One region of the Sporomusa aerivorans genome, then DNA from elsewhere that is predicted to be linked to it. Evidence: riboswitches for the same ligand, from Rfam matches in the RefSeq annotation. Region 1 holds a riboswitch; the other holds the start of a gene.
The links. A riboswitch is a leader RNA that binds a small molecule or an ion and turns the genes downstream of it on or off. The one in region 1 is predicted to bind cobalamin.
Positions count from the first base shown of each region.

Region 2: linked by a shared signal. The riboswitch ahead of SATMO3_RS03575 (TonB-dependent receptor) and the one ahead of SATMO3_RS05280 (TonB-dependent receptor) in region 1 are both predicted to bind cobalamin.

Region 1 covers NZ_CP156926.1:1,175,187-1,178,605, forward strand. Annotated here, with positions in the region: gene SATMO3_RS05265 (response regulator transcription factor) at 1-195, shown strand, start outside; gene SATMO3_RS05270 (hypothetical protein) at 234-437, shown strand; gene SATMO3_RS05275 (hypothetical protein) at 671-871, opposite strand; cobalamin riboswitch at 1,158-1,341, shown strand; gene SATMO3_RS05280 (TonB-dependent receptor) at 1,588-3,419, shown strand, end outside.
Region 2 covers NZ_CP156926.1:779,373-782,791, reverse strand. Annotated here, with positions in the region: gene SATMO3_RS03575 (TonB-dependent receptor) at 1-1,481, opposite strand, end outside; cobalamin riboswitch at 1,688-1,870, opposite strand; cyclic di-GMP riboswitch class I at 2,170-2,257, shown strand; gene SATMO3_RS03570 (hypothetical protein) at 2,440-2,637, shown strand; gene SATMO3_RS03565 (methyl-accepting chemotaxis protein) at 2,784-3,419, shown strand, end outside.

The DNA.
Region 1 (3,419 bases):
GTACAAATTATGGCGATGGGAAAGACAAATAAAGAGATAAGCAAGATGTTGTGTATTGGTTTGGAAACAGTAAAATCTCACATTCGCAATTTATTTGCTAAGACAGGCACAAGTTCCCGGGTTGAACTGATCGGAAAACTTCAATATTCCCGCTGTGATGGCAGAGCATCATGGGTGGATAAGGCCGGTGGATAATTTGAATTGGTAGTTTTAGAAAGTGGGGTTGCTAAGCCATGGTCGAGGACGCGAAATTTAAGGATTTGATTAACCAGCTTAACAGTCTGGGATACAATCAGTATCAACTCAATAGAATAATTGAAGAGACAGTAGGCACTTTGGATCTATCTAATCTTACAATTGCGCAAAATAATGAGTTACTGGAAACCTTGCAGGGGTATGTCGATTTTGCTATTCGCTGCCATAATTCGCCTAAATAATGTAGTAAAAATAGAGCAGTATGGTGCTCAGGCGAATATATCTTGTAAAAAAAATTCTTCCCCGATACCTCAAATGAGGCATTTATATCCTGATAAAATGAGAATATTTTTAAATTAGAATGAATTGTAAACATATTCACTATAACAAGAGCGCTAAAAACCTCCCTGAACAGCAATTACTGCTATACCTAGCGAGTGATAGAAGGGGATTTATATGTATTTGTGGCATTTACTCAGGCGGTTTTGTCGAAAAAAGAAGCCTCTCCGGATGAGAACAACACATCCGGAGAGGCTTCTTTTTTTATCCTGACAGAAAGGATAACTATCGCCTGGATAAGGGCAACCTCGGCTGCCACTTTTGCTAAAGCCCAGCGCAAGCTGTGTTTATTTCGTACGGTTTTGCGCGGGAAATAGTGAAAATGCAGCTCTTGCAAAATACCTCACCTGGGGGATTTACGGTATAGGAGTTATGCAATATATTCTAAGAGGAAACATTATCCATCATAAACTACTGCTAATTGCCTGGATAAGGGCACGAAAGCTGGCAAAAACACGGGCCAAAAACATAAAGTAAATCGATTTTTTCAAATAAGCTAATGATTATAGCGGTTTTTTAGTTTAAATAAGTTTTCCTTGTGAATATATTCACCGGTGTAAATGGATTTTTTAAAATCACTGAAAATTTATTCGTATTTAAGTAAGGCCGAGATGTTTGTCACAAGTGAATAGCGAGGGATAGGTGCCCTTAGGGGCTTAATAGGGAAGATTGGTGCAAAACCAACACGGTCCCGCCACTGTAACGGGGAGCAAGCCTGCGAAAATGCCACTGGAGCATATGCTTTGGGAAGGCGCAGGAACGCAATGAACCGGAGTCAGGAGAACTACCTATCCAACAATCACCATTTGGACCTGCGAGCGACGGGGAGGAGATTACGGCAAGCGAAAGGATACACCATCTGATTGCTGACGTAAGCGTCCAACTCCCGGAAGGGGGTTTTTTTATTTGAAAATGTGATGAGAATGAGTGCTGGCTTGCCTGTGTAGCGTCTGTCTGTGCAAAAATGATGCTACCTGTAAGCCGAAAATGAAAGCGTGTGCCGTTGCGCGAGAACTGTACTGTTGTACCGAAATTTGTTGGTGGAGAGATATTATGAAAAAAAGTAAAAAGGCAGCTGGAAGCAATAACTTTCCCTCCGGACAAAGGCTGAGCCTGGCATTGGCAGTGGCGATATCCCTGGGTGTGTGCTTGCAGACGGTGCAAGCCGAAGAAAGCGCGAATGCGGATAATCCGGACTTTACCCTGGAAGGAGTTACCGTTGAGGCTAAAAGGCCTGATTGGGAAAGCAAATTATCGCCGGGTTCGGTTACGGTTATCCGTCCCGATGATTATAAAGGCGAACAAAAAACATTGCCTGATTTACTGAAAAATGTCCCTGGCGTTCATGTGCGCGAGGTAGGTGGCAAAGGTCAATATACTACGGTCAGCATCCGGGGGTCAACAGCTGCCCAGGTCGGTATTTTTATCGACGGTGTGCTTACCAATCTCGGCGGCGACGCTGCTGTGGATATTTCGACAATACCGGTCAAAAATGTAGAACGCATTGAAGTTTACCGCGGCTATATTCCCAGCCGGTTTGGCGGTACCTATATGGGTGGCGTCATCAATATTGTCACTAAACGGCCTACCAAAGCCAATGTGTCTGCTGAGGCAGGACGGGCCGCTTACGGCGGTGCGACCTACTCCATGCAGATAGATACGCCGTTAGGCAGCGGCAGCCTGATGGTGGGGCTCAACCGTGAGCAGAGCGACGGTGATTTTCCCTATAAGAACTATGCCGCCGAACGCAATCTGCAGTATGCCGCTAAAATGCGTGACGGTTACCAGGCGGAATTTGATAATTTTAACGGCGATATGATTGATAATGCCGGTCAGCGGTATAATGTCAGCTTAACGGCAACTGAGAAAGCAACCTTTAAGGCCAATACCGATCAATGGCTGAACTTTGTTCGGGACGATACGGCCGGTCAGGATAACTTTTACAGCCGGGCGTATGCAGGAAGTTATGCAGCCGCCCCGGGGCAAAATGCGACCATCCTATGGGCTTCTATCAAAGATACGGAGAAATGGGCAGGAAGGTTCTCCCAAGCGTCTGATTTTAAAAATTTCTTTGCAAGCGCCGATGCAGCCGCCAAGGCTGAGGTCTATCGTGATTATGCCCAGGCCGAGGCAGAGTATGCAGTCAGTAAAGCCGACCCGCAAACGAATTCTGATATGGCCGGGAAAAGTAAAGAGTTAACGGAATGGAAAAAGAAGATACAAATGCTGGAAGAAGATGAACGGCACCGCCGGTACAACGATTTCAAAAATACCGACGCGCTGATCAAGTGGCAGGATGATAACTGGATGATCAAAGCCAGCTGGAAGAAAATTGACCGTCACTTGCCGGACAGCTTGTGGGTCGAAGGTGCCGGTACAGCGGTGGAGCTTGGCAGTTATGTGGATGCCAAGGATATCTACTATGCGGAAAGCCGCAGACAGGTGCTTGATGCCAAGGAATTTTTAGTGCAGCGGCGGGATACGGCAGGAAAACTGGAATGGGGCTGGATGCTCGACTACCTGCATCAGGATAAGAAATACAATACGGAAAAGGCGTACGACTTGGATTCGATAAACTGGAAAACGCCTCTGCGGTTATGGAGCAATTATAAGTCAAATAAATACAATGCCCAGCTGGACGGCAGCTATAAGCTGACAGACCATCAGCTGCTTGAGTTTCAGTCGAACTTTTCCAGTGAAAAAATGAAAGTCCGCGGCTCCGGGATGGATGATTACTCCAAGGGCGACACAGGCCAGCCGGTAGATAGTCTGATGGCCAGATTCCGCAATTATTACAGGCAGGAACTGCTGAATGTCCAAATCCAGGATACCTTCACCATGGACCAGGAGGAGACGTTATGGCTGACGGCAAGCGGCCGTTACAA
Region 2 (3,419 bases), 400 kb from region 1:
GCCAAATCGAGATTATTCACCTTTTCGGACGAGGATTCGAACTTACCGTCCCGTCTTGACCCTGCCACCAGAACCTGCAGTTTTTTGTATTCCATCGTATCGGCCAGAGTAACGCCCACGACGGTTTCTTCATAGGACAAAGACGCGTGGCCTGCCTCAGGCAGCGTATAGTCTCCATATACAATCCCGTCATACAGGTTGCCGGATATCAGCCCTGCGACGCTGTTTACCGATGTATTCCAATATTTTGTCCAGGCTCTGTCGACGGAAAAAGCCAGGCTGTGCTTTACTTCGCCGGCAGTAAAATCACCGTTTACACCCGTCTGAACATAAACATTCTTGGAAGCTTCATTCTGGTGATTGAGTTTGTTTGATGAGAGGAAATTCCCGTAACCGTCAATATATAAAGCCGAGCCCGCATTATACTTGGTGCCGCTGCGGCTCGCCATCCCCGTATTCACATACCAGCGCCAGGTGTCGTTGATTTTTTGCTCATGATTCAATGTTGATAAATAGCCATGGACATATTTCGTTGTTTCGGGAAAATCATAGGAATTCTTTGCGTCGGGAACCTTGGGCATCAGTCCCTTGTTTACACTGTCGCTCAGAATAAACCAGCGCTGCCCTTCATTTACCCTGAGATCAAAATACCCGGCCAGAAGATTGGTGGTACTGCGGTCATCCCGGTGGTCAAGATTGATAAAAAAGGTTTTTTCTTCCTTTTCCGTTCCTGCCAGCGACAAGTCGCCGTCCAGATGACCGGCGTTGACGCGAAGCCCCCACTCCTGATTTTCACCAAAGCGTCTGCCGATATCGATGTATTCGCCCCAGGAGCCCCTGCCGGAGAAGGTTTGCGTGTAACGGGTAACAGGCTCGTCCCCGGCTCGCTTTGATATCACATTAATCATACCGGGCGGCGCGCTTTTACCGCTGTTTGTCCCGTTGGAGGAAGTAGTCGCGCCGTTGATGCCCGCGTTTGGCCCGACAGTTACGTCCATGCGTTCAATGATATGCGCCGGCGGTGTTGTGAACTGGTAAAACAAATTTGGAATGCCGTTTAAGTACATATTATTGCCGTTCATGTTAATGCCGCGCATGGAAAAATCCGTGTACATCGGCGAGCTTGTACTGCTTCTAATCGACGGAATATTGGTCAGCACTTCGTTTAACGTTAAACCGGGCGTGCCGAAGGTTTCAATGCTTTTGGCGGTAAGACTTATTTCCGTGTAAGGAATATCCAGAATATCCTTATAACCTAATATCCCGTACCGGGCTTTCTTATTGACATAACTTCCGGGATAAACGAAAGCTTCCCCTTCTACCAGAACCTCCTCCAGCTGATATACCGTTTTTTCGGCCGCTTCCTCAGCATACACGGCATTGTCCGCGCCTGCGCCCATGAATAGCATCGCCGCACCGGCCGCCAACAGAGTCATTCGTCGTTTCAGCGCTTTTTTATTTACTCTATTCTTATTACTCATCCTACATATCCCCTTCTCCTCTAACCTTAGCCAGCCCTAACCTTACCATCCTGCTATTCTCGAAATCACATAAAAAATCGACCTCCTAATTTCGAGAGGCCGTTACTGAGCAAGAAAACCTGTTTAATAAAAAATCCCAGCTTGTAAAAAGCTGGGAAGGAAATGGCACAGGCGCCCGTAAATCCCCTCCCCATCGTCGTGGGTAAAACGGTGATTGTCAAACAGGCAGTTCTCCTGGCTTCGGATCTTCGTTTGCCTGCGCCTTCCCAAAGCTTGCGCTCCAGTGGCATTGTGCAGGTTCACTCCCCGTTACAGTGGCGGGACCGCGCCGGCATTACACCGGACTTCCCTATTAAGCCCCGTAGGGCACCTATTTCCACAATATCTTTTTTTACAAATCACTTTAATAAATACTTAATTTATACTAGCAAATAATGTCATAAGCGTCAAGAGGCTGTCGAAACTTGACAGAAACTATACCGGTTAAACTGTGGCGTTCGAAGAGGACCTGCACAAAAGCGAAGTCCTGATAGCCGCGCTTGGATTAAAGAGGCAGGTATTGCATTGTTAAGAAATGATTATACCATGTTAAGTTTCCGGGAAGTTCATTGACGAATTTACACTAAGAGATTTATACTGGGGATGGATTTATTGACAATATAATCCAAAAATTTCAACACTCATATATCCTGTTTTATGGCAAACCCGTTGAAAAACGGGGACGCAAAGCCGTGGGTCTAAGGGTAGGTGCTTCCTATGACAGCCTGGTTGCTCTTGAGAATTATTACCAAGATGCTGCCCGGTTTTTTTTATTGCCTTCTTTTATCGATCTCGTTAGTGCTAAAAAATTTAGGCACAGACTTGAATGATAACAGTTACCTGACTTAGCAAAGGCAACAAATTTACTAGACGGGAGTTGGTCGGTCTATGAGAATCACTAGTATGAGAACGAGATGATTTGAGCAAAGAATCCAGCGAAATCACCGCCATCCGGGAAATTGAGGCTGCTGGCAGACATCGGCGACCCCAATCACAGACAATCGCCAGCGCGACCGAGGAGCAAACCGCTTCCATGCAGGAAATCGCGGCTTCAAGTCAAAGCCTGGCGCAAATGGCCACAGAATTAACCCAGGCCAGCAGTAAGTTCAAAATATAAAAGGAGAGCTGCGGTGCGCTTAGCCCTCCCTCTCCTTGCATAATTAATCGAACTTTAATTGTTTGGTAACCTGTAAAAAATGTAACTATGCCATAATATAACCAGATATACACGTACTTATCTTGACATTCAAGGAGATGCTCAAAATGACAACGAGACGGTATCCAATAATTGTACAACTTACTACTATTTTTGCGGTGACCATTTTATCTTTTCTCGTAATATTAGGGTATGTGCTGCATAGTTACGCAAACACTACCACCTCGACAGTAGAATTCAGTAACAAAGTTAATACTGCTTCGACAAGATTGATAATGGTCAAAGATGCCCATACTGATTTTACCCGGGCGCTGCTGAATATGCGTGGTTTTCTGTTTTATACCGACGGGACGGCTCAATACGAGCAGGGTTATCGCAACAAATTCGGCAGCAGTTATGATACGGTAAAAAAGTATAACGCGACGGCGCAAAATATAGACGAAGATGCCGGCAGACTGGAAAAACTGCTGGCTGAATATCTTATACTCGGCGATAAAGCGATAGCAGCAAAAAAGAATAATGACCCTGACCTGAATAACGTGCTAAGTGCGGGACGGCAATTAGTTGATCAGATCGACGCTCAATTTGTGGTTGTAGCCCAAAAACAAGGCGACGCCATCAACGCCGGCAGCCAATTTCTCATTGATCAGTCAAGAACGCAAAGTCAGATCGGGATAATGGCCGGCGTAATTGTAACCATTCTGGTAATATCTATCGTGGTCATTTATAGCCGGCGAATAACG